4 regions of the Cupriavidus phytohabitans genome follow, and region 2 is predicted to be linked to each of the others. Evidence: predicted binding sites of a transcription regulator. Region 2 holds the regulator's gene; each other region holds the start of a gene.
What was found. Region 2 encodes sigma-54, which starts transcription at its own class of promoters, with help from an activator protein. Its sites were predicted from a motif close to TGGCANGNAANCTGCTTT; they were not measured.
Positions count from the first base shown of each region.

Region 1 (7,775 bases), on a different contig from region 2:
CAGCACGTCATCCATCACGAAGGCCTGGGCGCGGCCGGATTCGAGCAGCAGGAACGACTCGCCATGGTCCTTGGCGTAGACGTCGTGGTAGCCGTACTGGCCCTTCAGGCGGCGCACGTGGCGGTCGCCGGTCGAGCCCGCGCTGGTGACCACGGTCTTGCCGCGCAGGTCGCCAAGCGAGCGGATGCCAGAGTCGGCGCGGACCAGCATGCGCACGGTCGAGACATAGTGCGAGACGCTGAAGGCCACCTGCTTCTGGCGCTCGAGCGAGTTGGTGTTGGGGGCGCAGTCGAGGTCGACCAGCCCGTTGACCACCGCCGGAATGCGGTTCTGCGGCGTCAGTGGCATCCAGCGCACTTTCAGGTCTTTCAGGCCCAGCTTCTGGCGCGCCGCTTCGGCGGCGCGCAGGCACAGATCGACCGCGTAGCCGGCCGGCTGGCCCTTGTCGTCGGCAAAGGAAAAGGGCAGCGCCGATTCACGGTAGCCCAGCACAATGGTGCCGGAATCGCGGATCTTGTCGAGCACGGGAGTTTGCGACTGGGCATTGGCCGCAGCCGGCGTCAGCGCGGCGGCCATGACACCGAAGGCGAGCGCCGCAAGGGGGCGACGCGCGCTGGACAAAGGGGCAAGCAGGGAAGACAGGACAGAGACGGACATTCGGGAAACCGGATAGCTGGCCGGCGGTGCGGCAAAGACGCTAGGGTATACCCCAGCCTTCGCTGGGCGAAGGATAAAGTCGTCATAAGCAAATGCCTCTCCGGTGAGACATGGAAGCCCAAAGCAGGCAAAGGGCAACAATCGTTGCCAGTGTGTAACCAATCCGCAATTTGTGGATGCGACGCCACATGTCAATCGGGGCAAACAGGTAGAATCGCGCCTTCCGTGCGCTTTGTCAGATCCCAAGAACAATGAGCCCCCGTCCGTCACGCCTGCCCTGCATCGACGCGCTCAAGGCGGTCAGCTCCCAGCTGATCGTGCTGCATCACCTCGCTTTCTACGGTCCGATGTCCGACACTGCCTACCGCCTGGCCCCGGGGGTGGTGGACTGGCTGTATGACTACGCCCGCATCGCAGTCCAGGTGTTCCTGGTGATCAGCGGCTTCCTGGCCGCGCGCAGCCTGGCACCGCACGGCCGGCTCGAAACCCGCGAACATCCACTGGCGATGCTGTGGCGCCGCTACCTGAAGCTGGTGGTGCCATTCGCCGTCGCGCTGCTGCTGAGCATTGCCGGCTCCGCGCTGGCGCGGCAGTGGATGATCCATGAATCGATCCCGGCACCTGCGCACCTGACGCAGTTCCTGGCGCACCTCACGCTGCTGCATAACGTGCTGGATGTTGATGCGCTCTCGGCCGGTGTCTGGTACGTCGCGATCGACCTCCAGCTGTTCGGGCTGCTGCTGGTGGCGCTGTGGGCCGCACGCGCCCTGGCGCCGCGTCAGGCGCAGGCGGGCGCCGTTGCCGGCATCGGCGTGGTCGCGCTGCTGGCGGTCGCGTCGCTGTTCTGGTTCAACCGCGATGCCGCCTGGGATATCTGGGCGGTGTACTTCTTCGGCGCCTATGGCATGGGCACGCTGGCATGGTGGGCCTCGAACCCGGGCCGGTCGGCCATGCCGATGCTGGTGATCGGCGCGGTGGCGCTGGCGGCGCTGATCGTCGATTTCCGCTTGCGCATCGCCGTGGCGCTGGCCACCGCGCTGCTGCTGGCCATCTCCCGCCGCGGCGGCTGGATGGAGCGCTGGCCGCGCGGCCATGTGGTCGGTTTCTTCGGCCGCATTTCCTATTCGGTCTTCCTGGTGCACTTCCCGGTGTGCCTGCTGGTCAACGCGCTGGTGTCGAACCTTGCGCCTGGGGAGCCGTTGCTGAACGCGCTGGGCATGGCGGCCGCGTGGGCACTGAGCAACGTTGCCGGCGCGCTGTTCCATCGCTACGTGGAGAGCGCAAGCCCGCTGGCCGGGCTGCGGGCGGCGTGGGCCTGGCTGTCAGACTCGCGCGGATCGGCGAGCCGTCCTACTGTCTAAGGCTTGCAACCCTGCGCGCGCGGCGTTGCCTCCTGCTGGTGCGCGCGCACCGTCGGCGTCATGTCCCCGGCACGCCCTGCGTGCATGCGCGTCGCCCCGCTTGCGTACGGCTCCATACGGAGCGCGGCAAAACTCACGTAAACCGGCATTGGGCGATGGCATGAACGTTGCCTAGTATGGAAGTGTAAACCTGACCGTTTGGTCAGGATTCCATCGGAACCGAGGGTGCCATGTCCGACCATATCGTCCTCACTTCGCACGCACGCCGCGGCAAGCCGGCCGAGCCGATCCACTGGGGGGCGCCCACCGCAGCCGAACGCGGACCAGTGATCGCGAGCCTGGCGAATCCCGCGCAGCGCAATGTGATCGGCACCCATGCCGGCGCCTACGCCATCTACCGCGCACTGGCGGTCGCCAGCGGCTCGCTGCAGCGCGACCATCGTCCCGACCTGACCGATACCGCACCCGCCGAGGCCATCGGCCCGCACCCGCAATGGGCCGATCCGGAAAAGATCGTCTCGCTCGATCCCTGGGGCCACCTCGTTTCCTCCGTCTTCGCCGACCGCATTGCGGCGGGCGTGGATATCCGCCCGACCATTGCCGTCACGCGCGCGCATATCAACATGCCCGAACTGATATCGGCGATGGCTGCCGGCCGGCTGACGCCAGACGGCAGCATCCTCTATGCCAATGGCGACGTGCGCGTGACCAAGGCGGCGGTCGATCCGGTCTGGTACCTGCCGGGGCTGGCGGCGCGCTTCGGCATCAAGGAGAGCGTGTTGCGGCGCAGCCTGTTCGAGCAGACCGGCGGCATGTTCCCGGAGCTGGTCACGCGGCCCGACCTTAAAGTGTTCCTGCCGCCCATCGGGGGCATGACACTGTACTTCTTCGGCGACGTCAGCCAGCTCGGCAAGCCCGAGACCAAAGTGGCTTGCCGCGTGCACGATGAATGCAACGGATCCGACGTGTTCGGGTCAGACATCTGTACCTGCCGGCCATACCTGGCACATGGCATCGAAGTGTGCATCGAGATGGCGCAGCAGGGCGGTGTGGGGCTGGTGGTCTACAACCGCAAGGAGGGCCGCGCGCTGGGCGAGGTGACCAAGTTCCTGGTCTACAACGCCCGCAAGCGGCAGGCGGGTGGCGACCGCGCCGAGACTTACTTTGCCCGCACCGAATGCGTGGCAGGCGTGCAGGACATGCGTTTCCAGGAGCTGATGCCGGATGTGTTCCACTGGCTGGGCATCCGTCGCATCGACCGCTGGGCGTCGATGAGCAACATGAAGCATGGCGCGCTGGTGGCGCAGGGCATCGAGGTGGTCGAGCAGGTGGCGATCCCCGAAACCCTGATCCCGGCGGACGCCCGTGTCGAGATCGACGCCAAGGTGGCGGCCGGCTACTTTACGCGCTACACGCCGCCAGATGCCGATGAACTGGCCCTGGCAAAGGGCAGGGGGTTGAACGAATGACAATGTATCCCGAAGAGGATCGTGGCGGCATGGACCGTCGGGGAGCAGGCGAGGAAATGCGTCCGGGTGGGGGCTGGCTCAGCCCCGTGCCGGAAGGGCACCCCGCTTCCGCGCTGCTGTGCGCGGAGGCCGTGCGCACACATTGCGCGGCGGTCACCGAGCACGTGGCCAGCGGCGCGTCCGAATTGTTTACCTGGCACCCCGACCGCATCCACGCGATCGCCGACTACGTGGCCAGCACCATCCGGCAGCGCTATCCGGACCTGCAGGTGCCTTATCACAGCCGCTGGCGCCACTTCGAGAGCGGCGGCGTCGACCAGCGTGTGGACCGCTGGCAGGTGCTGTGCGAGCGCGCCGGCCTGAGCGGGCCCGAGCACCGCGAAGAGCGCGCCCGCATCGGCATCGACCTGGTGATCCCGAGCGTACTGCTCGACGCCGGCGCGGGCCCCGACTGGCGCTACCGCGATCCGGCCAGCGACCTGGTGCTGACCCGCTCCGAGGGGCTGGGCGTGGCCAGCTTCGTCTTGTTCGCACGCGGCGGCTTTTCCGCGGCGCCCGGCGACCCGCTGCGCGCGGATGCCGAGCGGCTGCAGCGCATCGATGCCGACAGCATCGCCCACGCCTTCCAGGTAGCGCAGCACAACCCGCTGGTGGGCCTGGAAGGCCGCGCCGGGCTGCTGCGCCGGCTGGGCGAGGTGATGGAAGCTACGCCGGCGCTGTTCGGGCGGCCCGCGCGGCTGGGCAACCTGTTCGACTACCTGAAGGCACATGCGGTCAACGAGCGGCTCGACGCCAGCTTTCTGCTGCGCACGCTGCTGGTGGGGCTGGGGCCGGTCTGGCCGGGGCGTATCGTGGTCGAGGGTGTGTCGCTGGGCGATTGCTGGCACCATCCTGCCGCGCCCGGCGGGCTGGTGCCATTCCACAAGCTCACGCAGTGGCTGACTTATTCGCTGCTGGAACCACTGGAAGATGCGGGCCTGACGGTCACCGGGCTGGATGCGCTGACCGGGCTGCCTGAGTACCGCAACGGCGGCCTGCTGTTCGACTTCGAACTGATGGTGCCGCGCGATGCGTCCTTTATCGCCGAGCCGCATGCGGTGGACGAGCCCGTGATCGTCGAATGGCGCGCGCTGACGGTGACTGGCCTGGACCTGGTGGCCGATGGCGTGCGCCAGGCGCTGGGACTGGCGGAAGCCGACTTCCCGCTGGCGCGCGTGCTGGAAGGCGGCACCTGGGCCGCAGGCCGGCGCATCGCCGCCAAGCGGCGCCCGGGCGGTGCGCCGCCGTTCAGCATCGTCAGCGACGGCACCGTGTTCTGAGCACGGCGGGCGCCCCTGCGCCCGCCGCGATCGCGTTCCGCGATCTGCAAGGTTTGCGTTGGATAACGTGGCTTCAAACATGGCATCAGGAGCGTCCCCATGAACGACATGTCCGCTGTTCCCGCTGTTCCCGACGCTGTTCCCGGTGTAGCCGGCCGCGACGACAACGCTGCCGGCATGCCCGGCGTGCTGGTCGTCGACCATCCGCTCGTGCAGCACAAGGTCACGCTGGTGCGCAGCGAGGAAACCACCACCGACAATTTCCGCCGCCTGGTGCGCGAGATCAGCCAGTTGCTGACCTACGAAGCCACGCGCGACCTGGCGATGGAAACCATTTCCATCCGCACCCCAATCGCGCCGACGCAGTCGCGCATACTGTCGGGCAAGAAGCTGTGCCTGGTGTCGATCCTGCGTGCCGGCAATGGTTTCATCGACGGCATGCTGGAATTGCTGCCGGCGGCGCGCGTCGGTCATATCGGGCTGTACCGCGACCCCGAGACGCTCGAGCCGATCGAGTACTACTTCAAGATGCCGGAAGATATCCACGAGCGCATGGTCATCGTGGTCGATCCGATGCTGGCCACCGGCAACTCGGCCATTGCCGCGCTGAACCGGCTGAAGGAGGCGGGCGTCACCACCATGAAATACGTGTGCCTGATCGCCTCGCGTCCGGGCTTGCGCGCGCTGCGTGCCGCGCATCCCGAAGTGGGGATCGTCACCGCCGCGATCGACGAGACGCTCAACGAGCACGGCTACATCGTGCCCGGCCTGGGCGATGCCGGCGACCGCCTCTACGGCACACGGTGATGGACCCGGGCGCCAGCGCCACACCGCGCCGGGCGCTGCCGGCGCATGGCATACCGCTTGCGCACGAAGGGCCTGCCGGCCGCATCCGGCAGGAAAACCAGGCCATGATCATGCGCGCGGCCGAGTACGTGTTCGCGCGCGCGGGGTTTGCCGGCGCCACCATGGCCGAGATCGCGACGCGCGCCGGCGTGCCCAAGTCGAACCTGCACTACTACTTCCGCACCAAGCAGGCGCTGTACCGCGCGGTGCTGGCCCACACGCTGCAGCTGTGGCTGTCGGAGACCGATATCATCCGCGCCGAACTGCCGCCGCAGGTGGCGCTGGAGCAGTACATCCGCGCCAAGATGCGCTTGTCCGCCAGCCATCCCGACGCCTCGCGCGTGTTTGCCAACGAACTGCTGCACGGCGCGCCGGAGATCGGCGAGATCCTGCGCCATGCGCTGCGCGAACTGGTGGCGCGCAAGGCCGCGGTGGTGCAGCAATGGATCGACAGCGGCCAGATGGCACCGGTGGACCCGCAGCACCTGTTCTTTACCATCTGGGCCGCAACGCAGACCTATGCCGATTTCGAGTCGCAGGTCTGCGCCGTGCTCGGTGTGAGCCAGTTGGGGCGGCAGGACTATGCGCAGGCGACCGAGCACCTGGTGGCGCTGCTGCTGCGCGGCTGCGGCCTCGCGCCCGAGGCCATGACCATGCAGGTGCTGGCTGACAGGCAGGGGTGAGCGCATCGTCCGTACCGTCCGCACGCGTGCTGCCTGCGCCCCGCGCGGCCATGCGATCATGCGCCATGCTTTCCGTCTGAACCTTCCCCTTCAAGAGACGCCATGCTCGACCTGATCCTGCGGCACTGCAACCTGCCCGACGGGCGCACCGGCATCGATATCGGCATTGCCGAAGGCCGCATCGCCGCGGTGGAACCGGCGCTGGCCGCGCGGGCCGCCGAGGAAATCGATGCCGCCGGCCAGCTGGTGACGCCGCCGTTCGTCGACGCGCATTTCCATATGGACTCGACGCTGTCGTACGGGCTGCCGCGCGTGAACCAGTCCGGCACGCTGCTCGAAGGCATTGCGCTGTGGGGCGAACTCAAGCCGATGCTGACGCAGGAAGCGCTGGTCGAACGCGCACTGGCCTACTGCGACTGGGCCGTGGCGCGCGGGCTGCTGGCGATCCGCTCGCACGTCGACGTCTGCGACCCGCGCCTGCTCGCGGTGGAAGCGCTACTGCACGTGCGCGAGCGCGTGCGTCCTTACCTCGACCTGCAGCTGGTGGCGTTCCCGCAGGACGGCGTGCTACGCGCACCCGGCGCGCTGCAGAACCTGACGCGCGCGCTCGACATGGGCGTCGAGGTGGTCGGCGGCATCCCGCATTTCGAGCGCACCATGGCGCAGGGCGCGGAATCGGTGCGGCTGCTGTGCGAGCTGGCGGCCGAGCGCGGGCTGCGCGTCGACATGCATTGCGACGAAAGCGACGACCCGCTGTCGCGCCATATCGAGACGCTGGCGAGCGAGACGGTGCGGCTCGGCCTGCATGGCCGCGTGGCCGGCTCGCACCTGACCTCGATGCACTCGATGGACAACTACTACGTGTCCAAGCTGCTCCCGCTGATGCGCGAGGCCGGCGTCGCGGCAATCGCCAACCCGCTGATCAACATCACGCTGCAGGGGCGGCACGACAGCTACCCCAGGCGCCGCGGCATGACGCGCGTGCCTGAACTGCTGGCGGCCGGCGTGCCGGTCGCGTTCGGCCACGACTGCGTGATGGACCCGTGGTACGCCCTGGGCTCGGGCGACATGCTTGAAGTCGCGCATATGGGCCTGCATGTGGCGCAGATGACCGGGCAGGAGGCGATGCGGGCCTGCTTTGCAGCGGTGACCACGGCGCCGGCGCACATCCTTGGTCTGGACGGCTACGGCATCGCGCCGGGCTGTAGGGCCGACCTGGTGCTGCTGCAGGCGCGCGACCCGGTCGAGGCGATCCGGCTGCGCGCCACGCGGCTGCGCGTGCTGCGGGCTGGCAAGACCATCGCCGCCACGCCGCCTGCGACGGTGGCGCTGCAGTTGCCCGGACGGCCGGCGCACGTGGATTTCATGCGGCGGGGTGGCGAGCAGTAGGTTCACGCAGCATGCCCACGAAGATTTTTGTGCAGGACTGTTGACAACGTC
Region 1 covers NZ_JAGIQB010000051.1:8,272-16,046, forward strand. The annotation lists gene J8I34_RS27405 (amino acid ABC transporter substrate-binding protein) at 1-657, opposite strand, end outside; gene J8I34_RS27410 (acyltransferase family protein) at 909-2,018, shown strand; gene J8I34_RS27415 (GTP cyclohydrolase II) at 2,249-3,487, shown strand; gene J8I34_RS27420 (URC4/urg3 family protein) at 3,484-4,806, shown strand; gene upp (uracil phosphoribosyltransferase) at 4,906-5,613, shown strand; gene J8I34_RS27430 (TetR/AcrR family transcriptional regulator) at 5,613-6,335, shown strand; gene J8I34_RS27435 (amidohydrolase family protein) at 6,438-7,724, shown strand.
Region 1: a site for sigma-54 is predicted at 2,175-2,192, ahead of J8I34_RS27415 (GTP cyclohydrolase II). Genes of this name have one in related genera too.

Region 2 (7,775 bases):
GTCGCCGGCGGCGGCGGCCTCGCGCACGCGGTCGGGGTCCAGATCGAGCGCGACATAAGTGATGCCCTCGCGCTCCAGCATGTGCGCCAGGTTCTGGCCGCTGCGGCCGAAGCCGCAGATGATGGCGTGTTTTTCCGTCTGCAGGCTCTGCGCGGCGATGCGGGTCATGTTCAGCGACTGCATCAGCCATTCGTTGGCGGCAAAGCGCAGCACGATGGCATCGCTGTACTGGATCAGGAACGGCGCGGCCAGCATCGACAGCAGCATCGAGGCCAGGATCACCTGGATCAGCACCGGGTCGACCAGGTTCAGGCCGTCGATCTGGTTCAGCAGTACGAAGCCGAATTCACCGGCCTGCGCCAGTCCCAGGCCGGTGCGGATCGCCACCCCCTGGCGCGAGCCGAATACCCGCGCCAGCACCGCGATCAGCACCAGCTTGAACAGGATCGGCCCCACCAGCAGCGCCAGCACCAGCCACAGGTGGTCCAGCACCACGCGGATATTGAGCAGCATGCCGATGGTGACGAAGAACAGCCCCAGCAGCACGTCGCGGAACGGCTTGATGTCTTCTTCCACCTGGTGCCGGTACGGCGTCTCGGAAATCAGCATGCCGGCCATGAACGCGCCCAGCGCCATCGACAGGCCCAGCCGCTCGGTCAGCGCCGCCATGCCCAGCGTCACCAGCAGCAGGTTCAGCATGAACAGTTCCTGCGAACGGCGCGCCGCCACGATGTGGAACCAGCGGCTCATCAGGCGCTGGCCGAGGAAGAAGATCGCACCCAGCGCCACCACGATCTTGACCGTGGCCAGTCCCAGCGCCATCACCAGGTCGCCCGGGTCGCGCGACAGTGCCGGGATCAGGATCAGCAGCGGCACCACCGCCAGATCCTGGAACAGCAGGATGCTGATGATGTTGCGGCCGTGCTCGCTCTCCAGTTCCATGCGCTCGGACAGCATCTTGGAGACGATCGCCGTGGACGACATCGCCAGCGCCCCGCCCAGCGCCACCGAGGCCTGCCACGTCAGCGGGAACAGCCAGTTGAAGGCCCAGCTGGCGGGCACCACCGCCAGCATCGACAGCACCACCTGCGAGCCGCCCAGCCCGAACACCAGGCGCTTCATCGACCGCAGCTTGCCCAGGCTGAACTCCAGCCCGATCGAGAACATCAGGAACACCACGCCGAACTCGGCCAGGTACTTGGTCTGCGCGGTGTCGCTGGCCAGCCCCAGCGCATGCGGGCCGATCAGGATGCCAACGGCCAGGTAGCCAAGCATCGGCGGCAGCTGCAGCATGCGGAAAGCGACCACGCCGAAAACGGCAGCGGCCAGCAGCACCAGGGTCAGTTCCAGCGGTGAGTGCATCAGGATGGTCGGGTAACCGGCCAGGTGCGCGTCCGACCCGGCACGGGCACCCTGCCGGGAAACGTGGCAAGCGCGGTGAATGCGGCAGGCGCCCGGGCGCTTGGAGGCAGCCCCGGACGCCAGCGCATTCGTTGGTATACTTCGACGCCATGATAGCCAATTTCGATGCGGATCGAGCACTCCGGCTCGCCCGCGATACCCTCCAGACCGAAGCCGATGCGGTATCCGCACTTTCGGGCCGACTGACCGATGACTTTGCCCGCGCCGTGCAGATGATCCTGCAATGCAACGGGCGCGTGGTGGTCTCCGGCATCGGCAAGTCCGGCCATATCGGGCGCAAGGTAGCGGCCACGCTGGCCTCCACCGGCACCCCGGCGTTCTTCGTGCATCCGGCCGAGGCCAGCCACGGCGACCTGGGCATGGTCACACGCGATGACGTGCTGATCGCCTTCTCCAATTCCGGCGAGACCGGCGAGCTGCTGTCGATCATCCCGATCGTCAAGCGCATCGGTGCGCGGCTGATCTCGGTCACCGGCAATCCTGAATCGAACCTGGCCAAGCTGGCTGACGCGCATCTGGACGCGGGCGTGGAAAAGGAAGCCTGCCCGCTGAACCTGGCGCCAACGGCAAGCACCACCGCCGCGCTGGCGCTGGGCGACGCGCTGGCCGTAGCGGTGCTGGACGCGCGCGGCTTCGGCGAGGAAGACTTCGCCCGCTCGCACCCGGGCGGCGCGCTCGGCCGCAAGCTGCTCACCCACGTGCGCGACGTGATGCGCACCGGCAATGCGGTCCCCAGTGTCCGCGAGAACACCCCGCTGGCCCAGGCGCTGATGGAAATCACGCGCAAGGGCATGGCCATGACCGCGGTGGTCGATCCCGACGGCCATGCCATCGGCGTCTTCACCGACGGCGACCTGCGCCGCCTGCTGGAAACCCCGCGCGACTGGAAGACCGTTCCCATCGGCGAGGTCATGCACCGCAACCCGCACGTGGTCAACCAGAACCAGCTCGCCGTCGAGGCGGTGCAGGTCATGGAAGCCAACCGCATCAACCAGTTGCTGGTGGTCGACGACGACGACCGCCTGGCCGGCGCGCTGCATATCCACGACCTGACCCGCGCCAAGGTCATCTGAACGGGGCGCGGGCAAGCACACCATGCAGGCACTCATCGCCTCCCTCAGCGGCATCGTCATGCGGCTGCTGCCGCTGCTGCTGATGGCCATCGTCGCCGGCAGCACCTTCTGGCTGGTGCAGATCAACTCGCCCAAGGAAAGCCAGGACACGCAGGCGGCCAAGAAGCACGAGCCGGACTATTTCATGGACCGCTTCTCGGCCACGGAACTGGCGCAGGACGGCAGCACCAAGATCCGCTTCACCGGCGAGCGCATGGTCCACTTCGAGGACGACCAGACCTACGAGGTCACGCGCCCCGCGCTGCGCGCCTATGAACCGGACCGGCCGCCGGTGACGGCACGCGCCGACCTGGGCCGCATGAATGCGGAAGGCTCGGTGATCGACCTGTACGGCAACGGCCATGTGCTGCGCCAGCAGGGCGCCGACCCGTCCAAGGATCCGCAGCTGAGCGCCGCGTCGAGCTATTTCCAGTTGCTGGTCAACGACGACATCGTCAAGACCGACAAGCCGGTGAAGCTGATGCGCGGCCCGTCGGTGATGACCGCGAACGGGCTGATCTTCAACAACGTCACCCGCGAAGTACAATTGCTCGGCAACGTACGCGGCACCATCGTCACCGGGCCGTCCCCGGGCCGTACGCCGGGGCCCTGACCTGGCTGGCGCGGCCGCCCGGCCGCCCGCCCGGACAACGGCCATGCCGCAGCGCGCCCTGCCCGCCCCGCACGACCCGCACGACCCGCATCTGCATAATCCGCACCACCACGCCCTCTAGCTACTGCTGCCAACATGACTGCTTCCCTGACGACTTCGTCCCGTCGACACGCCGCCCCGGCCCTGCTCGCCACGGCCATGGCCTTCGGCCTGCTGCTGGCCCAGCCCGCGCTGGCCGAGCGCGCGGACCGCGACAAGCCGATGGTGCTGGAGGCCGACAATGCCAGCTACGACGACGTCAAGCAGATCTATACGCTGACCGGCAACGTGGTGCTGACCAAGGGCACCATGATCCTGAAATCGGATGCGGCCGAACTGCGCACCGATCCCGAGGGCTACCAGTTCGCGGTGGCCACGTCCAAGCCGGGCAAGCAAGCCTATATCCGGCAGAAGCGCGAAGGCGTCGACGAGTACATCGACGGCTGGGGCGACCGCATCGAATACGACGGCAAGCAGGAGCTGTCCAAGCTGATCGGCCACGCGCGCATGGCGCGCCTGCAGGGCGCCAAGATGCTCGACGAGATCCGCGGCGCGGTGCTGACCTACGACAGCCGCAAGGAGTTCTACACGGCTGCCGGCGGCGGCGACAACACCTCGGCCGCCAATCCGTCGGGCCGCGTGCGCGCGGTGCTGTCGCCTCGGCAGGACCCGAATGCGCAGGGTTCGGGCAGCGGCTCGCCGCTGGACCTGAAGCCGGCGCCCGCGCCCGCCAACAAACCCTGACGCCGGGCGGGGACCGCTTCCTCGCCTGAAACGCTGAACGCCAGACTGTGCCAATGACCGATACCGCCACCATCGCCGAAAAGCCTTCCGCCCAAGCCACGGCCGTCCTCGAAGGCGGCAGCACGCTGGTCGTGCGCCACCTGAAGAAGCACTACGGCTCGCGCACCGTGGTCAAAGATGTGTCGCTGGACGTGAAGAGCGGCGAAGTGGTCGGCCTGCTCGGCCCCAACGGCGCGGGCAAGACCACCTCCTTCTACATGATCGTGGGGCTGGTGAACCTGGACGAGGGCGATATCGTGCTCGACGGCGACCACATCAGCAGCCTGCCGATCCACGAGCGCGCGCGCATGGGCCTGTCCTACCTGCCGCAGGAAGCGTCGGTCTTCCGCAAGCTCAACGTCGAGGAAAACATCCGCGCCGTGCTGGAGCTGCAGGTGGAAAACGGCAAGCCGCTGGCCAAGGCCGAGATCGAGCGCAGGCTCGACGCGCTGCTCGACGACCTGCAGATTGCTCACTTGCGCAACAACCCGGCGCTGTCGCTGTCCGGCGGCGAACGCCGCCGCGTGGAAATCGCGCGCGCGCTGGCATCGTCGCCGCGCTTCATCCTGCTGGATGAACCGTTCGCCGGCGTGGACCCGATCGCAGTGGGCGAGATCCAGCGCATCGTCAGCTTCCTGAAGGCGCGCAACATCGGCGTGCTGATCACCGACCACAACGTGCGCGAAACGCTTGGCATCTGCGACCACGCGTACATCATCAGCGAAGGCACCGTGCTGGCCGCCGGGCGGCCCGAAGAGATCATCGCCAACGAATCGGTGCGGCGCGTCTACCTCGGCGAGAACTTCCGCATGTGATGTACTGGCCTGTCCACAGCGGCAGGCCATTGATTCTCCCTGCTTTCGGCCCCATGATCTGGGTGTGGGCCAGCCCACTGCCGGCGTCGATCGAGCCGCGACATTGATAGCAATTTCCGTTCCAACAACGGAAAGATGCGCATAAAATAGGTCGCATGAAACCGTCGCTACAGCTCCGCCTCTCCCAGCACCTGGCACTGACACCGCAACTGCAGCAGTCGATCAGGCTGTTGCAGCTTTCGACGCTGGAACTGCAGCAGGAAGTCGAACAGGCGCTCACGGAAAACCCCCTTCTCGAACGCGAGAACGACTGGATCGAAAGCCCGCTGCGCGTGGCCGCCGATGGTTCGGTCAATGTTCAGAGCGCGCCGGCGCCGGCACCTTCCGAGCCGCAAGGCAATGGCGAGGCGCGCACCGATGGCGCGGGCGACGACGACAGCTACGGCGACAGCAACAGTGGCGAAGACTATGGCGGCGACTGGAGCCTGGACGACTTCGCGCGCCGCCCGCAAGGCGACGAAGACGAGAAGACGCCGATGCAGCTGCGCGAGGCCGAGCCCACGCTGCGCGAATACCTGATGGAACAGCTCACGCCGCTGAAGATCTCGGTGCGCGACAAGGGCCTGGCCATCTTCCTGATCGAATCGCTCGACGACGACGGCTACCTCAGCGCGACACTCGAAGAAATCTGCGCCGAACTGCCGGAAGAGCTCGAATTCGAGATCGACGAAGTGCAGGCGATGCTGACGCTGCTGCAAAGCTTCGACCCGCCGGGCGTGGGCGCGCGCAATGCAGCCGAGTGCCTGGGCCTGCAATTGCGCCGGCTGCAGCACCCGCAGCGCGAACTGGCGCTGAACATCGTGCACAACCACCTCGAGCTGCTGGCGGTGCGCGACTACACGCGCCTGAAAAAAGCCCTGCAGGTAGACGAGCCTGCACTCAAGGCCGCGCACGAGCTGATCCGCTCGCTGGCACCCTATCCGGGCCAGGCTTACAGCCGACCCGAGGCCGACTTCGTCGTGCCCGATGTGTTCGTGCGCAAGAGCGGCAGCGGCTGGATCGCGCAGCTCAATCCCGATGTGATGCCGAGGCTGCGCATCAACGACATGTACGCGCAGATCCTGCGCGGCGCGAAGGGCGAGTCGGGTACCGCGGGCCTGCAGCAGAAACTGCAGGAAGCGCGCTGGCTGATCAAGAATATCCAGCAAAGGTTCGACACGATCCTGCGTGTCTCGCAGGCCATTGTCGAGCGTCAAAAGAACTTTTTCACGCACGGCGAAATCGCCATGCGCCCCTTGGTTTTGCGGGAGATTGCCGATACACTGGGATTACACGAGTCAACCATCTCCCGGGTGACGACCAATAAATACATGGCAACGCCGATGGGTACTTTCGAACTGAAGTACTTCTTCGGCAGCCACGTGTCCACCGAAACCGGTGGCGCGGCTTCATCAACGGCCATCCGCGCCTTGATCAAGCAACTGATAGGAGCCGAAGACCCGAGGAATCCCCTTTCCGACAGTCGCATCGCCGAACTGCTGGGTGAGCAAGGCTTCGTTGTCGCACGCCGCACCGTTGCCAAATATCGCGAAGCCCTGAAGATCCCCGCAGTGAATCTCCGCAAGTCTTTGTAGCCGAGCCCACCGCCTGCCTGGTGAGGCTCTTTCAGAAGGAGAAGCGCTATGAACTTCAAGATCAGTGGACACCACCTTGACATCACGCCGCCGTTGCGTGAGTACGTGGAAACGAAGCTGGAGCGAATCGTCAGGCATTTCGATCAGGTCATTGGCGTTAGCGTGCTGCTCTCTGTCGACAATCACAAGGAAAAGGACAGGCGGCAATATGCGGAAATCAATCTACATCTCAGGGGCAAGGACATCTTCGTTGAAGCGCATCATGAAGACCTGTATGCAGCGATCGACGCACTAGTCGACAAGCTGGACCGTCAGGTACTGCGCTACAAGGACCGCGTGCAAGGCCACGACCGCGAAGCGGTCAAGTACCAGATGGCCGCAGCGCAGATGCAGCAATGAGCGTGCCCGGGGGCCCTGCAGAGGGCTGCTGAATCAAGACTGAACAGGCAAGCCGCGCATAGCGCGGCTTTTTTGCGCCTGCGGCGCTGTGCGCTGTGGCGCCTGCGCAAAGGCGTGTCACCCGTTTGAGACGGAGTGTTCGCAACGGCCGCGGCAGGGTGTATGCTGCGCCATACATGCAGAGCCGCATCCTGCCCGCGCCCGCTTACGGTGCGGACGCCCACCGCGCGGCGCTGCGCTGCACAATCACGGGGAGGCCGCTGCTCTATAATGGCCGGACGCCTCGGCGTTGCCGGCGACCGGCAGCCTCTGAGCCATACTGCCCGGCGGAACGGCGGATCCGCCCGCTAACTGAAATCCTGCGCATCGCCCATGAATCGTTTGGCCAAATTGCTGCCACCCGGCAACATTACCCTCGACGTCAGCGTCACAAGCAAGAAGCGTGTGTTCGAGCAGGCCGGGCTCCTCTTCGAGAACAACCATGGCGTGGCGCGCGCTACTGTGACCGACAACCTGTTCGCGCGCGAGTCGCTGGGCTCCACCGGCCTTGGCGCAGGCGTGGCGATCCCGCACGGCCGGATCAAGGGCCTGAAGCAGCCGCTGGCCGCCTTCATGCGCCTGGCCGAGCCGATCCCGTTCGAATCGCCCGACGGCAAGCCGGTGTCGCTGCTGATTTTCCTGCTGGTGCCGGAACAGGCCACGCAGCAGCACCTGGAAATCCTGTCCGAGATCGCGCAGTTGCTGTCCGATCGCGACATGCGCGAAGGGCTGGCGACCTTGCCCACTTCCGAAGCCGTGCACCAGCTGCTGACCGAATGGCATCCCTGATTCACCGATTGACCTGAACGGGCCGGCACAGACCGGACAGGCGCAGCGCCTGGCACACCGCCCCACACGTCATACCCGCATGGAACTCACCGGCGTCACCTCCCAGTCCATCTTCGACGACAACGCAGCC
Region 2 covers NZ_JAGIQB010000018.1:105,099-112,873, reverse strand. The annotation lists gene J8I34_RS14930 (monovalent cation:proton antiporter family protein) at 1-1,362, opposite strand, end outside; gene J8I34_RS14925 (KpsF/GutQ family sugar-phosphate isomerase) at 1,512-2,495, shown strand; gene lptC (LPS export ABC transporter periplasmic protein LptC) at 2,518-3,147, shown strand; gene lptA (lipopolysaccharide transport periplasmic protein LptA) at 3,283-3,930, shown strand; gene lptB (LPS export ABC transporter ATP-binding protein) at 3,984-4,784, shown strand; gene J8I34_RS14905 (RNA polymerase factor sigma-54) at 4,940-6,418, shown strand; gene hpf (ribosome hibernation-promoting factor, HPF/YfiA family) at 6,467-6,817, shown strand; gene ptsN (PTS IIA-like nitrogen regulatory protein PtsN) at 7,190-7,645, shown strand; gene hprK (HPr(Ser) kinase/phosphatase) at 7,725-7,775, shown strand, end outside.

Region 3 (7,775 bases), on a different contig from region 2:
CGATGTAGCGGCAGGCCACAAAGCCGCCCAGCAGCGCCAGGAAGGTCAGCACGAACAGCGCCGTGCGCGTCTGCGGCGCGGCGATGGCAAACCCGGCGATGCGCTTGAAATCGGTAAAGCCGTTGTTGCCGCCGAAGCCGGTCTCGTTGCGGAAGAACAGCAGCATCGCCGCATACGTCATCGCCTGCGTGATGATGGACAGGTACACGCCCTTGATGCGCGAGCGGAAGGCAAAGAAGCCGAACAGCCACGCCAGCACGCCCGGCACCAGCACCACCAGCAGCAGCGCATAGCCCAGGTGGTCGGTGCCGTGCCAGAACCATGGCAACTCCTTCCAGTCGAGGAACACCATGAAGTCCGGCAGGTCGCTCTTGTACACGCCTTCGCGCCCGATCGAACGCATCAGGTACATGCCCATGGCATAGCCGCCCAGCGCGAAGAACAGGCCATGGCCAAGGCTCAGGATGCCGCAGTAGCCCCACACCAGGTCGAGCGCGATCGCCGCCAGCGCAAAGCACATGATCTTGCCGACCAGCGTCAGCGCATACGCCGACAGGTGCAACGGATGGCCTTCCGGCACGAGCAGCGCGCACACCGGCACGCCGATGCCGACGATCACGGTCAGCACCGCCAGCGCCATCCAGCCGCGTGGCGAGAACAGCGACTGGCGTTCCGGCACGGCAAGCCGGAAAGGCATCGCGGAAGAATCAGGTTGGAATCGCTGCATCATGCCTCCGCGCTGCGCCCCTTGAGCGCGAAAAGTCCCTGCGGCCGTTTCTGGATAAAGAGCACGATCAGCACCAGGACAAGGATCTTGGCCAGCACCGCGCCATAGAACGGCTCGATGAACTTGTTGATGATGCCCAACCCGAACGCACCCACGATGGTGCCGGCCAGCTGCCCCACCCCCCCCAGCACCACCACCATGAACGAATCGATGATGTAGGCCTGGCCCAGGTCCGGACCGACATTGCCGATCTGCGATAGCGCGCAGCCGCCCAGCCCGGCAATGCCGGCACCGAAGGCAAAGGCGTAGCTGTCGACCTTCCAGGTGCGCACGCCGACGCACGCCGCCATGGTGCGGTTCTGCGTGGTGGCGCGCACGAACAGCCCGAGCCGCGTGCGGTTGAGCACCGCCCATGCCACTGCCACCACCGCCAGCGCGAACAGGATGATGACCACGCGGTTATACGGGATCACCAGTCCCGGCATCCATTCGAAGCCGCCGCTCATCCATCCGGGGTTGGCCACTTCGACGTTCTGCGCGCCGAACAGCGTGCGCACCGCCTGCATCAGCAGCAGGCTGATGCCGAAGGTGGCCAGCAGCGTTTCGAGCGGGCGGCCGTACAGGTGGCGCAGCACCAGCCGCTCCAGCACGAAGCCCACCAGCGCCGCCGCCAGGAACGACGCCGGCAGCGCTGCCGGCAGGTACCATGCAAACGCCTCAGGCGCATAGGTACGAAACAGCGACTGCACCACATAGGTGGCATAGGCGCCGATCATCAGGAACTCGCCGTGCGCCATGTTGATGACGCCGATCAGGCCATAGGTGATGGCCAGCCCAAGCGCCGCCAGCAGCAGCACGCTGCCCAGGCTCAGGCCGGCAAACAGGTTGCCGATCAGCTCGGCGCGGCGCTGGTCGCTGCGCAGCTGGTCCAGCGCCTGCTGCGCGGCCAGGCGCACGTCGGCATCGGCCTCGCGGTAGTTGCCGGCGCTGTCGCGCTCGACCAGCGGCGCCAGCTTCTGGCGGCTCTGCGGGTTGCTGTCGCTGGCGAGGATGCGGATCGCTTCGAGCCGCGCATCGTGCGCGGCGGCATCCGCAGGTTCTGCCAGCACGAGGTTCGCCCAGATCACGTCGAGGCTGGCACGCAGGCCGGCATCGGCCTCGGTCTTGCGCGCGGCTTCCACGGCGGCAAGCGAGGCGCTTTCCGGCTGGTCGCGCAATGTGCCGATGGCCTGCGCGCGCGCCGCGATGTCGGGCGATTGCAGCAGCAGGCTGCTGGCGGCGCTGTCGACCAGCGCGCGCAGGCTGTTGTTCAGGGTCAGGGATTCGAGTTCGTCCGGCTTGACCTTGACCGGCTTGCCGGTGATCGCATCGACCGTATTGTCGCCGTCCTGGCGCACCATGCCGACCGACGGCGCATATTGCAGGGCGTCGTCCTGCAAGGCTTTCAGGATCGGTGCGGCTTCGGCGGGCGATGCCTTCGCCAACGCGGACAACGCCGCAGTCTTGGCGTCGAAGTCGTCCTCGGCCAGCGGCTTCAGGTCAGCCTGCGTCAGCGCCATGGCCCAGGGCGCTGAGGCCAGTAGCAGCGCTGCCACCAGGACGCGCAGCCAGGGCGGAACGGGAAGGGATATCGAATAGCGCATAGCGGCTGGCAAGTGCGAAGGTGTTGGCAAGCTGAGTGCACACTCCCCTCTCCCGCAAGCGAGAGAGGGGAGCCAAACAGAGGGAAGCCGACCGCCTTACATCACCTTGTCCGGCTTCCCTTCATTGCCCGAGATGAACGGGCTCCACGGCTGCGCACGTACTGCCTTCGGCGTCTTCCACACCACCGAGAACTGGCCGTCGCCCTTCACTTCGCCGATCATCACCGGCTTGTACAGGTGGTGGTTCTCGCCCATGGTCAGCGTGAAGCCGTCCGGCGCCTTGAAGGTCTGGCCGTACATGGCCGCGCGCACCTTGTCGGTATCGGTGCTGCCGGCCTTCTTCACGGCCTGTGCCCACATATGAATGCCGACATAGGTGGCTTCCATCGGGTCATTGGTCACGCGCTTGTCGCCGCCCGGCAGATTGTTGGCCTTGACCCAGGCCGCCCACTGCTTCTTGAAGGCATCGTTCTGTGCGTTCTTGACCGACATGAAGTAGTTCCACGCCGCCAGGTGGCCGACTAGCGGCTTGGTGTCGATGCCGCGCAGTTCTTCCTCGCCCACCGAGAACGCCACCACCGGCACGTCCTTGGCCTTCAGGCCGGCATTGCCCAGTTCTTTATAGAAGGGCACGTTGGAATCGCCGTTGATGGTCGAGATCACCGCGGTCTTGCCGGCCTGCGAGAACTTCTTGATGTTGGCGACGATGGTCTGGTAGTCGCTGTGGCCGAACGGGGTATAGACCTCTTCGATATCCTTGTCGGCAACGCCCTTGCTCTTCAGGAACGCGCGCAGGATCTTGTTGGTGGTGCGCGGGTAGACGTAGTCCGTGCCCAGCAGGAAGAATCGCTTGGCGCCGCCGCCTTCCTTGCTCATCAGGTATTCCACCGCCGGGATCGCCTGCTGGTTGGGCGCGGCGCCGGTGTAGAAGACGTTCTTGGACATTTCCTCGCCTTCATACTGCACCGGGTAGAACAGCAGCGAGTTCAGCTCTTCATAGACCGGCAGCACCGACTTGCGCGACACCGAGGTCCAGCAGCCGAAGGTCACCGCGACCTTGTCCTTGCTGACCAATTGGCGCGCCTTCTCCGCGAACAGCGGCCAGTTGGAGGCCGGGTCCACCACCACCGGCTCGAGCTTGCGGCCGAGCACGCCGCCGCTCTTGTTGATCTCGTCGATGGTCATCAGGGCCACGTCCTTCAGCGACGTCTCCGAGATGGCCATGGTGCCGGACAGCGAGTGCAGGATCCCGACCTTGATCGGTTCCTTGGACTGCGCCATGGCCAGCGGGCTGGTACCGATCATTGCCGCGGCGGCGATGGCCGACAGCTTCAGCATGTCACGTCGTTGCATTTGCAGCTCCCGTTTGTGGTGTTAGTAGGGACACGCTCCCCGAGGTGATGCATCTGCAACTAGCGTGCCATCGGTTTTGAGCGGCAACCCGGCCGCTGCGCGCGGCGCGCATGGCTTCAGCGGGTCGCAGGAACCATCGCGCACCACGAGCGTGCAGCGTGAACCGGCACCGAGATAGTGCAACGGGAGAAATGGGAGCAGTGACGGTGCATGGTGCCCGCGAGCGGGTCGCGGCCATGCGCCAGAATCGGTCGTGTCGTCAGCGGCCGGCCGGCGCCGCACTGGGCAAGGGGAACCGGCGCCGAAGCGTACGGGGCTTGCCAATGGCGACAATCCACGCAGTCCGCGTCAGGGCGCGGCTCGTACCACATGACCAATGGCAATCGAGCGGCCTGAGCGCGATCACCCTCAACACCATCGGCGGCTCGGCGGTGCTGGTGGGCAGTGCCGACCCACGCTGCGAAGGCGTGGTGCTTGGCGATACGTTCAAGCCTTGATGAGGTAGCTGCAAATAAAAAACGGGGCCCCTCGCGGGGCCCCGTTTTTTCGATGCCAGGACAGCAGTCCTTACATCGGCATCATGTTGGCGTTCAGGTTGTACATGATCCACAGTGAACCGGCCACCACGATCACCAGGATCAGCGCCGTGAACAGCAGCGCGATCACGTTGCTGCGCTGCTCGGACGAGGTGTCCAGGTGCAGGAAGTACTTCAGGTGGACCAGGATCTGGACCGCGGCCATGCCGAGGATGATCCAGAGGATCGTGCCCTTGTCCATGGTGCCGTCCATCACGAGCTTGAACGGAATCACGGTCAGGACCACCGCCAGCACGAAGCCGATCAGGTACGACTTGAAACTGGCGTGGGTGCTGCCATGCGAATCGTGCGCGGCGTGCGAGTCGTGGGCGCCGTGCGCCGCGGGTGCGTTGTGTTGTGCCATCACAGATGTCCCATCAGGTAGACCACGGTAAACACGCCGATCCAGACCACGTCCAGGAAGTGCCAGAACAGCGACAGGCACATCAGGCGCTTGCTAAGCGTCGGGGTGATGCCCTTCTTGCCCAGCTGCCACATCAGCACGATCATCCACAGCATGCCGCTGGCGACGTGCAGGCCGTGGGTGCCGACCAGCGTGAAGAACGACGACAGGAACGCGCTGCGGCCCGGGCCGGCGCCTTCGGCGATCAGGTGGTGGAACTCGTTGATTTCCATCGCCATGAACGCCGCGCCCAGCAGGAACGTGACGCCGAGCCACGTCTGCACGTGCTTGAGGCTGCGGTTCTGCAGCGAGATCATCGCCATGCCGTACGTGATCGAGGAGAACAGCAGGATGAAGGTCTCCACCAGCACGTAGTTGAGCTCGAACAGCTCCTTCGCCGACGGCCCGCCCGCCAGTTCGCCGCGCAGCACGGCGAAGGTGGCGAACAGCCCGGCGAAGATGATGCAGTCGCTCATCAGGTAGATCCAGAAGCCATACACCGTATTGGCACTGGTATCGTGGTGCGCATGGTCATGGCCATGCGCGTCAGCGTGGGCCTTGGCGCCGGCCTGCGCGGGGATGCGGTCTAGGACTTGAGTCGACATGGTTCTTAGGCCTGCGAAGCAATGCGCTGCAGATGGCGCGTTTCGATCTGCTCGACCTCGGTGGCCGGCACGTAGTAATCGATATGGTCGTCGTTGCTGCGGTGGATAAACGCCCACACCATGCCCACCAGGCCAACGATGGCCATCCACCAGATATGCCAGGTCAGGGCAAAGCCGAACACCAGGCTGAAGGCACCGATGATGAAGCCCGCGCCCGTGTTCTTGGGCATGTGGATCTTCTCGTAGCCTTCGGTCGGCAGGGTCTCGCCACGGGCCTTCATGTCGGCGAACGCGTCCAGGTCACGCACCACCGGAGTGTGCGCGAAGTTGTAGAACGGCGGCGGCGACGAGGTGGCCCACTCCAGGGTACGGCCGCCCCACGGGTCGCCGGTCACGTCGGCCAGCTTCTTGCGGTCGCGGATCGAGACGACGATCTGCAACACCTGGAAGAAGATGCCCAGCGCCACGAACACCACGCCCACCACGGCCAGGTACAGCCACGGCGTCCAGGCCGGGTTGTCGGTGTGGTTCAGGCGGCGGGTCATGCCCATCAGGCCCAGCACGTACAGCGGCATGAAGGCGAAGTAGAAGCCGACCAGCCAGCACCAGAAGGCGCACTTGCCCAGGCGCTCGTTCAGCGTGAAGCCGAACGCCTTCGGCCACCAGTAGGTGATGCCGGCCAGGTAGCCGAACAGCACGCCGCCGATGATCACGTTGTGGAAGTGGGCGATCAGGAACAGGCTGTTGTGCAGCACGAAGTCAGCAGCAGGCACGGCCATCAGCACGCCGGTCATGCCGCCGATCACGAAGGTGATCATGAAGCCCAGCGTCCACAGCACGGGCGAGGTCATCTGGACCCGGCCGCGGTACATGGTGAACAGCCAGTTGAAGATCTTCACCCCGGTCGGGATGGAGATGATCATGGTCGTGATGCCGAAGAACGCGTTGACGTTGGCGCCCGAGCCCATCGTGAAGAAGTGGTGCAGCCACACGATGAACGACAGCACCATGATCGCGGCGGTCGCGTACACCATGCCCTTGTAGCCAAACAGCTTCTTGCCGGAGAACGTGGAAATCACTTCAGAGAAGATGCCGAACGCCGGCAGGATCAGGATGTACACCTCGGGGTGGCCCCAGATCCAGATCAGGTTCACGTACATCATGGCGTTGCCGCCACCGTCGTTCGTGAAGAAGTGCATGCCGAAGTAGCGGTCCAGGCCCAGCAGCGCCAGGGTCACGGTCAGCACCGGGAAGGCGGCCACGATCAGCACGTTGGTGCACAGCGCGGTCCAGGTGAACACCGGCATGCGCATCAGGGTCATGCCCGGGGCGCGCATGCGCAGGATCGTCACCAGGAAGTTCACGCCGGTCAGCAGCGTGCCCAGGCCCGAGATCTGCAAGCTCCAGAGGTAATAGTCCACCCCTACGCCAGGGCTGTAATCCAGGCCCGACAGTGGCGGGTAGGCCAGCCAGCCGGTCTTGGCGAACTCACCGACGCCCAGCGAGATGTTGACCAGCATGGCACCCGCCACGAACAGCCAGAACGACAGCGTGTTCAGGAACGGGAAGGCCACGTCGCGCGCGCCGATCTGCAGCGGCACGACCAGGTTCATCAGGCCGGTCATCAGCGGCATGGCCACGAAGAAGATCATGATCACGCCGTGGGCGGTGAAGATCTGGTCGTAGTGCTCGGGCGGCAGGACACCGGTGGCGCCATTGGTGGCGAGCGCCAGCTGGGTACGCATCATGACTGCGTCGGCAAAGCCGCGCAGCAGCATGATCAGGGCGACCAGGCAGTACATCACGCCGATCTTCTTGTGATCGACGGACGTGAACCACTCGTTCCAGAGATAGCCCCACTTCTTGAAATACGTGATCGCGCCCAGTAGCGCGGCACCGCCCAGGGCGACGCCGGCCAGCACGACCATGATGATCGGCTCATGAAACGGAATCGCCGACAAACTCAACTTGCCAAACATCATTGCTCCCAGGATTACGCGCCCGCCGCCAGCTTGGCCGGCGTGGTCATCGACAACTGCTCTTCACCGAGGGTGTTGCGCGACGTGCAGATCGGGCCGCCCTTGAACCTGTCCGCGGCGACAGCCGTGCTGCTGTGGTCCATGTACTTGTGCAGGATGTTGTGGAAGAGCTGGTCTTCCACCTTGCCGTAGTACGTGACCGGCTCCTTCTCGCTGGGCTGTGCCAGCGTCTTGTAGCCTTCAACGCCCAGTTCGGTCGACGAGGCGCGAACCTTGGCGACCCACTCGTCGAACTCGTAATTCGACATGGCGACCGCCGTGAACTTCATGCCCGAGAAGCCGCCGCCACTGTAGTTGGCGGACACGCCGTCATACGAGCCGGCATGGTTGGCGATCAGGTGCAGCTTGGTCTCCATCCCTGCCATGGCGTACACCTGGCTGCCCAGTTGCGGGATGAAGAACGAATTCATGATCGAATCCGAGGTGATCT
Region 3 covers NZ_JAGIQB010000028.1:20,752-28,526, forward strand. The annotation lists gene urtC (urea ABC transporter permease subunit UrtC) at 1-727, opposite strand, end outside; gene urtB (urea ABC transporter permease subunit UrtB) at 727-2,370, opposite strand; gene urtA (urea ABC transporter substrate-binding protein) at 2,467-3,723, opposite strand; gene J8I34_RS19575 (hypothetical protein) at 4,047-4,220, shown strand; gene J8I34_RS19580 (cytochrome o ubiquinol oxidase subunit IV) at 4,291-4,662, opposite strand; gene cyoC (cytochrome o ubiquinol oxidase subunit III) at 4,662-5,306, opposite strand; gene cyoB (cytochrome o ubiquinol oxidase subunit I) at 5,312-7,285, opposite strand; gene cyoA (ubiquinol oxidase subunit II) at 7,300-7,775, opposite strand, start outside.
Region 3: a site for sigma-54 is predicted at 3,776-3,793, ahead of urtA (urea ABC transporter substrate-binding protein). Genes of this name have one in related genera too.

Region 4 (7,775 bases), on a different contig from region 2:
TGATGCAGCAAGGCAAGGTGCTGATGGAAGGGCCGCCCGCGGTCGTGCGCGGCGACCCGCGCGTGCGCGCCGCCTATCTCGGCAACATGATTACCGGAGGCAAGGAATGATGCTCGACGTACAAGAGATACATGGCTACTACGGCAAGAGCCATGTGCTGCAAGGCGTGTCGCTGGCGGTCGGCGAAGGCGAACTGGTGACGCTGCTGGGGCGCAACGGCGCCGGCAAGTCGACCACGCTCAAGGCGATCGCCGGCGTCGTGCAGCCCAAGGGCGGGCACGTCATCTTTCGCGGCAGGGACGTTGCCGGCATGGCGGCACACCGGATTGCCGCCGATGGCCTGTGCCTGGTGCCCGAGCACCGCGGCATCTTCAAGCTGCTGACGGTCGAGGAGAACCTCAAGCTGGCCGCGCGCCGCGATTCGCCGTGGCAACTGCAGGACATCTACCGCATCTTCCCGCGCTTGCGCGAGCGGCGCGGCAACGGCGGCGCGCAGCTGTCCGGCGGCGAACAGCAGATGCTCGCCATCGGTCGCGCCATGCTGAACCATCCGCGCCTGCTGATGCTTGACGAGCCGGTCGAAGGGCTGGCCCCGGTGATCGTGGAAGAAATCGTAGCGCAGCTCAAGTTCATCAAGGCGGCCGGCGTGCCGATCCTGCTGGTGGAGCAGAACCTCGAGGTCTGCACGCAGCTGGCCGACCGCCACGTGATCATCGAGCAGGGCAGGGTGGTCTACACCGGCAGCAACGACGCGTTCCGTGCCGATGAGGCGGTCAAGGACCGCTATCTCGGCGTCGGCCTGGCGGCCTGAGCCTGGATCATGCAGGCCGCAATGCCGGCCGACCGATACGAGGAATGACATGACGACTTTGCAAGCTGCCCACGCGGCAGTGGCAGCGGCAGCGGCGACCGCCGGCGCGCGCATCGACCTGCGCATCGACGGCGAGCGCCTGTGGGACACCCTGATGCGCCTGGCCACAATCGGCGCCACGCCCAAAGGGGGCGTATGCCGGCTGGCGCTGACCGACCTGGACCGCCAGGGGCGCGATTTCTTCGTCGCCGAGGCCAAGGCGGCCGGATGCTCCATCCGCGTCGATGCCATCGGCAACATCTTTGCGCGGCGCGCCGGGCGCGACGACGCCTTGCCGCCGGTGATGACCGGCAGCCATATTGACACCCAGCCGACCGGCGGCAAGTTTGACGGCAACTATGGCGTGTTCGCCGGCATCGAAGTCCTGCGCACGCTCGCCGATGCCGGCATCGTCACCGATGCCCCGCTCGAGGTCGCGGTCTGGACCAACGAGGAAGGTTCGCGCTTCGTCCCCGTGATGATGGGCTCAGGCGCGTTCATCGGCGAGTTTGCGCTGGCAGACGTGCTGCAGCAGCGCGACCGCGACGGCATCTGCGTCGGGCAGGCACTGCAGGCCATCGGCTATGCCGGACAGGAGCCGGTCGGGGCGCGCCCGGTCGGCGCCTACTTTGAAGCGCATATCGAGCAGGGCCCGGTGCTGGAGGCCAACGACACGACCATCGGCGTGGTTACCGGCGCGCTCGGCCAGCGCTGGTACGACGTGGTGCTGACCGGAATGGAAGCGCATGCGGGCCCCACGCCGATGGCGCTGCGCAAGGATGCGCTGCTGGCGGCGTCAGAGCTGGTCGCCATCGTCAACCGCATCGCACTGGAGCATCCCCCGCACGGCCGCGGCACGGTGGGTTGCCTGGGCGTGCATCCCGATTCGCGCAACGTCATCCCCGGCAAGGTCACGATGACGGTGGATCTGCGCGCGGGCGACGACAAGGTGCTGTCCGCGATGGACGCGGCACTGCACGAGCAGGTTGCAGCATTGGCGGCGCGCAGCGGCATCGCCATCGATCTGCAGCGGGTCGTGTACTTCCCGCCGCAGCCGTTCGATGCTCGGCTGGTCGAGGCGGTACGGGGCGGCGCGCGCCGGCTCGGCCATTCCGCCATGGACGTGATCAGCGGTGCCGGCCATGACGCGGTCTACCTGGCCCGCGTCGCCCCCGCCGCGATGATCTTCGTTCCGTGCAAGGACGGCATCAGCCACAACGAAATCGAAGACGCGCGGCCCGAGCACCTTGAAGCCGGCTGCAACGTGCTGCTGCACGCCATGCTCGATGCCGCCACGCGGCCATGACATCCGAACGGACTGCCCAATGAAGATCCTCATTGCCCGACTCAATCACGAGACCAATACCTTTTCACCGGTGCCGACGCCGCTGGCTTCGTTCGCGCCGGCCTATGGCGACGCCGCCTGTCGCGCCGCCAAGGGCACCCGCACCGCCGCCGCCGCCTTCATCGACCTGGCCGAGGCCGCCGGCGCCGAGATCGTGGTGCCGGTGATCGCTGGCGCCAACCCGAGCGGACGCGTCGCCGCCGACGCCTACACGCACCTGTGCGACACCATCATCGCGGCGGCCCACGGCTGCGATGCGGTGATGCTCGACCTGCATGGCGCGATGGTGGCTGAAAACAGCGACGACGGCGAAGGCGACCTGCTGCGGCGCCTGCGCGAAGTGCTGCCGCATGCGCCGGTCGCGGTCGCCCTCGACCTGCACGGGAACATCACGCAGACGCTGGTCGACCATGCCGATATCGCGGTCAGCTTCAAGACCTACCCGCACGTCGACATGTATGAAACCGGCGCGCATGCCGGCCGGCTGCTGCTTGACATGGTTGCCGGCCGCGTGCGCCCGGTGATGGCGTGGCGGCGGCCGCCGCTGATCACGCACACCTTGCGCAGCCGCACCGACGAAGGCGCCATGCTGCGCGCCGTGGCGCTGGCGCGCGAGGCCGAGCGGGATGGCATGCTGGCGGTGTCGGTGCTGGCCGGCTTCGGACTGGCCGATATCGCCGCGCCATGCCTGAGCGTGATCGTGGTTGGCGACGGCGACCAGGCCAAGGCCGACGAGGTCGCCAGCCGGATCGCGGCGCAGGCGTGGGCCGAGCGCGATGCCTTTGCCTACCAGGCAGAGCCGCTCGCCAGTTCCATCCGGCGCGCCGCGCAGCTTGCCGGCGCCGACAGTGCTGACGCGAGACCGGTACTGTTGCTCGACCATGGCGACAATTGCATGTCCGGCGGGACCTGCGACAACATGGCGGTGCTGCACGAGGCCCTGGCGCAAGGACTGACCGGCATCGCGGTCGGGCCCGTGTGCGACCCCGAAGCGGTGGCAGCGCTGGTGGACGCCGGCGTCGGGGCCAGTATCACGCTGCCGGTCGGCGACAAGGTGCCGCTGCCGCAGCTGGATGTCTATCCGCAAGCGAAGCCGCTGACCGGCAAGGTTGCCGCGATCAGCGACGGTGAGTACATCATCACAGGGCCGACCTACACGGGGCAGCGCATCCGCATGGGGCGCACCGCCTTGCTCGATATCGGCGCGGCACAGGTGGTGGTGACCGAGACCCCCCAAGAGCACTGGGACATGGGGATCTTCACCCATATCGGCATCGATCCGCATCGGGCGAAGTTCCTGCTACTGAAGTCGCGAATGTACTGTCGCCCGGTGTTCGTCCCGATCGCGAAGGCGGTTGTCGAGTGCGACGGGGAAGGCGTCACCAGCTCGCGCTACGAGCGCTTCCCGTTCCGGCAGGTCAGCAGGCCGGTCTATCCGCTCGACGACACCGCTGCCTGGGCTGGCTAAGGCAGCACTAAGCCAGCGCGCACATCAGTTCATAGCCAATGGTGCCGGCGGCGGCAGACCCGCTTCAGCGTCGCCGACGGCAGCGAAAACCCCTTATTTCTTCAACCGATACGCCAACTGAGGCCGCGTAATCCCCAGCATCCGCGCCGCCGATGACAAATTGCCGCGCGTGGTGTCGATCGCCAGCTTCATCAGCGCGGTCTCGATCTGCGGCAGCGACACCTGCTGGTCCAGCAGCTTCTGCAGCAGGGCGTCGGCATCCTCGGGCGGTTCGGCAGAGCCCGCCTGCTGGCTGGCAAACAGGTGGGATGTATCGATGAGCCCCACGGCGGGCGCGAGCAGCACGCCGCGCTCGATCATGTTCTCCAGTTCACGGATATTGCCGGGCCACTGGTATTGCATCAATGCATCACGCGCCCGCTGGCTCAGGCCGCGCACCTGCTTCTGGTAGCGCGCGTTGAAGCGCTGGATGAACGTCTGCGCGAGTTCGGGGATGTCGTCGCGGCGCTCGCGCAGCGCGGGGATGGCGACGGGATAGGTGCTGATGCGGTAGAACAGGTCGGCGCGGAACTGCCCCTGGCGGATCGCCTGCGCCAGGTTGACGTTGGTAGCCGCGATCAGGCGCACATCGATCTTGCGTGCCTCGACGCCGCCCAGGCGCTCGACTTCGGCGTTCTGCAGCACGCGCAGCAGCTTGACCTGCGCTGACAGCGGCAGGTCGCCGATCTCGTCGAGGAACAGCGTGCCGCCGTGCGCGCGCTCGAAGCGGCCGGGGCGCGATTGCTGGGCGCCGGTATACGCGCCTTTCTCCACGCCGAACAGTTCCGACTCGATCAGTTCGTGCGGGATCGCCGCGCAGTTCACGGCGATGAAGGGCTGCTCGCTGCGCGGGCCGTGGTCATGCAGCCAGCGCGCAAACATCTCCTTGCCGGCGCCGGTTTCGCCGGTCAGCAGCACCGTGATATGGCTGTCGGCAGCTGCCGACAGCAGGCCGAAGGCTTCGCGGAAAGCAGGGGACTGGCCGATCAGGTTGCCCTGGTTGGCGCCGCACAGCGTCTCGCGCAGCGTGCTCACTTCCTGTTGCAGGGACAGCAGGTCGCTGATGACGGAATCGGGCTCGAAGTACTTCAGGTAGTCGGGATCGTCCCATTCCTCGGCCGGCTTGCCGACGATGCGGCACAGCGCGTCGAGCCGGCGTTGGCACTCGGTTTCCTTGTAGATGACCAGGCGGTCCATGAAGGTGCTGCTGTAGCCCGACGCATAGCCCAGTTGAACCCAGCAGCCGCCTTCCTCGCGGCTCAGCGCTTCGTTGAAGGGCGCTTCGCCTTCCCATGAATCCTGCCAGAGGAATTCGCCGTAGAAGTGGCCGGTGTCGCGGTCGATCTCCAGGCGCACGGGGTCGACCCGCGTCACGCCTTCGAGCATATGCAGCTGCGGACCGAGCAGGAAGGCGTCATTGGGCGAATGCTTGAGTTCTTCCTTGCGTTCGCGCTTGACCATCTCGGCATCGCGCATGCCCTGCGCGTAGCCCATGCGGATCAGGAGGCCCTTGCCGCGCTCCAGGCCCAGCGTGTCCAGGATTTCCTTGCGCAGGTAGCTGAGCGCCTCGGTGTGCATCAGCACCATGCGGGAATCCCCGAGCCGTATCTGCGCGGCCTTGGGGTCGATCGTCAGCAGCGAAGCCAGGTCGAACGGCGGCTGCTTGGGGGGCGCGGTCATCTCCATCCTCCAGGATTGCCTGCGGGCGCGAATCGATCCGGAGGGGAGCGTTCCTGCCTCGTTTTCCGTAGCCTAGCACGCCGGTTCGGGGGCCACGCAAGTCCATGATCGGGCTTTGCGGCGGCATGGTGCGGCGCAGTAACGGCCGATTTGATCATTTGGTGAAAACCGGCTTTTTCACCTCATCAAATCGTCAACCGACCGCGACGCGCATACCCCGCGCGCTTTCCCGCCAAGCCTTGCGGCGTATGGGTTCACGGCCCGTGGCACGGCCTTCGCTATATGTCTCCCACCAAAAACAGCGCGCACCAGCCGGTGTGCACCGCAACAGGAGCGAGACATGATCACGCCCATCGTCCATCCCGCCTCGCCAGGCTCCCGCCGGTCGCAGCCCTACGTCCGGGTGACGTCGCGCGGCCAGCAGTGGGTCGAGTTCGAGTTCTCGCTCGGCGACCCGGCTCTCTATGTGGAGCTGGTCATGCGCCCCGAGCAGTTCAGCGCGTTCTGCGCGGCGCAGTGCGCCATTACGGTTTCACACCAGCTCGGACGGGCGCTCGAACGCGAACGCGACAAATGGAGCGAGACCGTGGCCTGAGCCGCGGCAGCACCGAATAGCCACCAGGGAGACAGGAGCAACCCACCATGCAAATCGATATCCGTACCGACAGCGTCAGCCCGATCCGGCAGACCTTCGCCAACCTGGCTCGGCGCCTCGGCGCCGACAAGCCCGCCACGCGCTACCAGGAGGCGATGTACGACCTGCAGCCGGAAACCAGCTTCCACTACCGCCCGCTGTGGCAGCCGCAGTACGAGCTCTACGACGCGCGCCGCACGCGGGTGGTGATGCAGGACTGGTACGCGCTGAAGGACCCGCGCCAGTTCTACTACGGCAGCTACGTCAACGCCCGCGCACGCCAGCAGGAGGCGATGGAAAAGAACCTGGAGTTCGTGGAAAAGCGCGGCCTGCTGGCATCGCTGCCCGAACCGCTGCGCGAGCTGCTGACGCTGGGCGTGGTGCCGCTGCGTCATCTCGAATGGGCGGCCAACATGAACAACGCTGCCATCACCGCCTATGGCTTCGGCTCCGCCATCACCGAAGCAGCCATGTTCCACACCATGGACCGCCTCGGCATCGCGCAATACCTGACCCGCATCGGCCTGCTGGTGGGCGACAAGGCGGCCGTCGATGCCGCCAAGGCGGCATGGATGGAAGACCTGGCGTGGCAGCCGCTGCGCCTTGCGGTGGAAGACCTGCTGGTGCGCGACGACTGGTTCGAACTGCATGTGGCGCAGAACCTGGTGCTGGACGGGCTGCTGTACCCGCTCATCTACCAGCGCCTCGATGCACGCCTGTCGGCGGAAAGCCCGGCGTTCGCGCTGGTCACCGACTTCATGAACGCCTGGTACGCCGAGACCGCGCGCTGGGTCGACGCCACGGTCAAGACCGCGGCGCAGGAATCTGCCGAGAACGCCGGCGTGATTGCCGGCTATGCCTTCGCCTGGCTCGACCGTTTCCAGCATGCGCTGGTGCCGCTCGCGCGCCGCCTGTTCGCCGGCGAGGCCGAAGCCGCGCTGGACGAGTCATCAGCCGCGCTGACGAAGCGGCTGGCAGGACTGGGTCTGGCCCATGCCACTGACGACACGCCGGCCAGGGCCGCTGCCTGACCCCGAGGAGACCGCTATGACCGCACAGATCGTATTCATCGCCCTGCAGGCCAACGAGGAGATGCGTCCCGTCATCGACGCCATCGAGGCCGACAACCCGCACGCCACCGTCAACCGCTATCCGGCCATGGTCAAGATCGACGCGCCCGGGCGGCTGGAGATCAACCGCGCCAGCGTGGAAGAACGCATGGGACGCGCCTGGGACGTGCAGGAGCTGCAGCTCGGCCTGATCTCGCTGGCCGGCAATATCGACGAAACCGAAGACCAGTTCGTGCTGGCCTGGCACTGAGCCGGGGATCGAACCGCAAATCGAACCGCAAATACCAGGAGACAAGGACATGACCACCGCCACCGCCATCGCCTCCGCCGCGCGGCAGGCCGCCAGGCCCAAGCTGTCGCTGAAGGAAAAGTACGCCGTGCTGACACGCGACCTGGGCTGGGAGACCACCTACCAGCCGATGGATGCCGTGTTCCCGCACGACAAGTTCGAAGGCATCGTGATCCATGACTGGGACGGCTGGGAAGACCCGTTCCGGCTGACCATGGATGCTTACTGGAAATTCCAGTCCGAGAAGGAACGCAAGCTGTACGCGATCATCGATGCGTTCCAGCAGAACAACGGCCAGCTCAACGTCACCGACGCGCGCTACGTCAACGCGCTGAAGCTGTTCCTGACCGGCGTGTCGCCGCTGGAATATGCCGCGCACCGCGGCTTCGCGATGGCCGGC
Region 4 covers NZ_JAGIQB010000057.1:19,086-26,860, reverse strand. The annotation lists gene J8I34_RS28745 (ABC transporter ATP-binding protein) at 1-110, shown strand, start outside; gene J8I34_RS28740 (ABC transporter ATP-binding protein) at 107-811, shown strand; gene J8I34_RS28735 (Zn-dependent hydrolase) at 861-2,156, shown strand; gene J8I34_RS28730 (M81 family metallopeptidase) at 2,176-3,663, shown strand; gene J8I34_RS28725 (sigma-54-dependent Fis family transcriptional regulator) at 3,757-5,382, opposite strand; gene J8I34_RS28720 (phenol hydroxylase subunit) at 5,723-5,977, shown strand; gene J8I34_RS28715 (ferritin family protein) at 6,025-7,047, shown strand; gene J8I34_RS28710 (MmoB/DmpM family protein) at 7,064-7,336, shown strand; gene J8I34_RS28705 (aromatic/alkene/methane monooxygenase hydroxylase/oxygenase subunit alpha) at 7,386-7,775, shown strand, end outside.
Region 4: a site for sigma-54 is predicted at 5,647-5,664, ahead of J8I34_RS28720 (phenol hydroxylase subunit). Genes of this name have one in related genera too.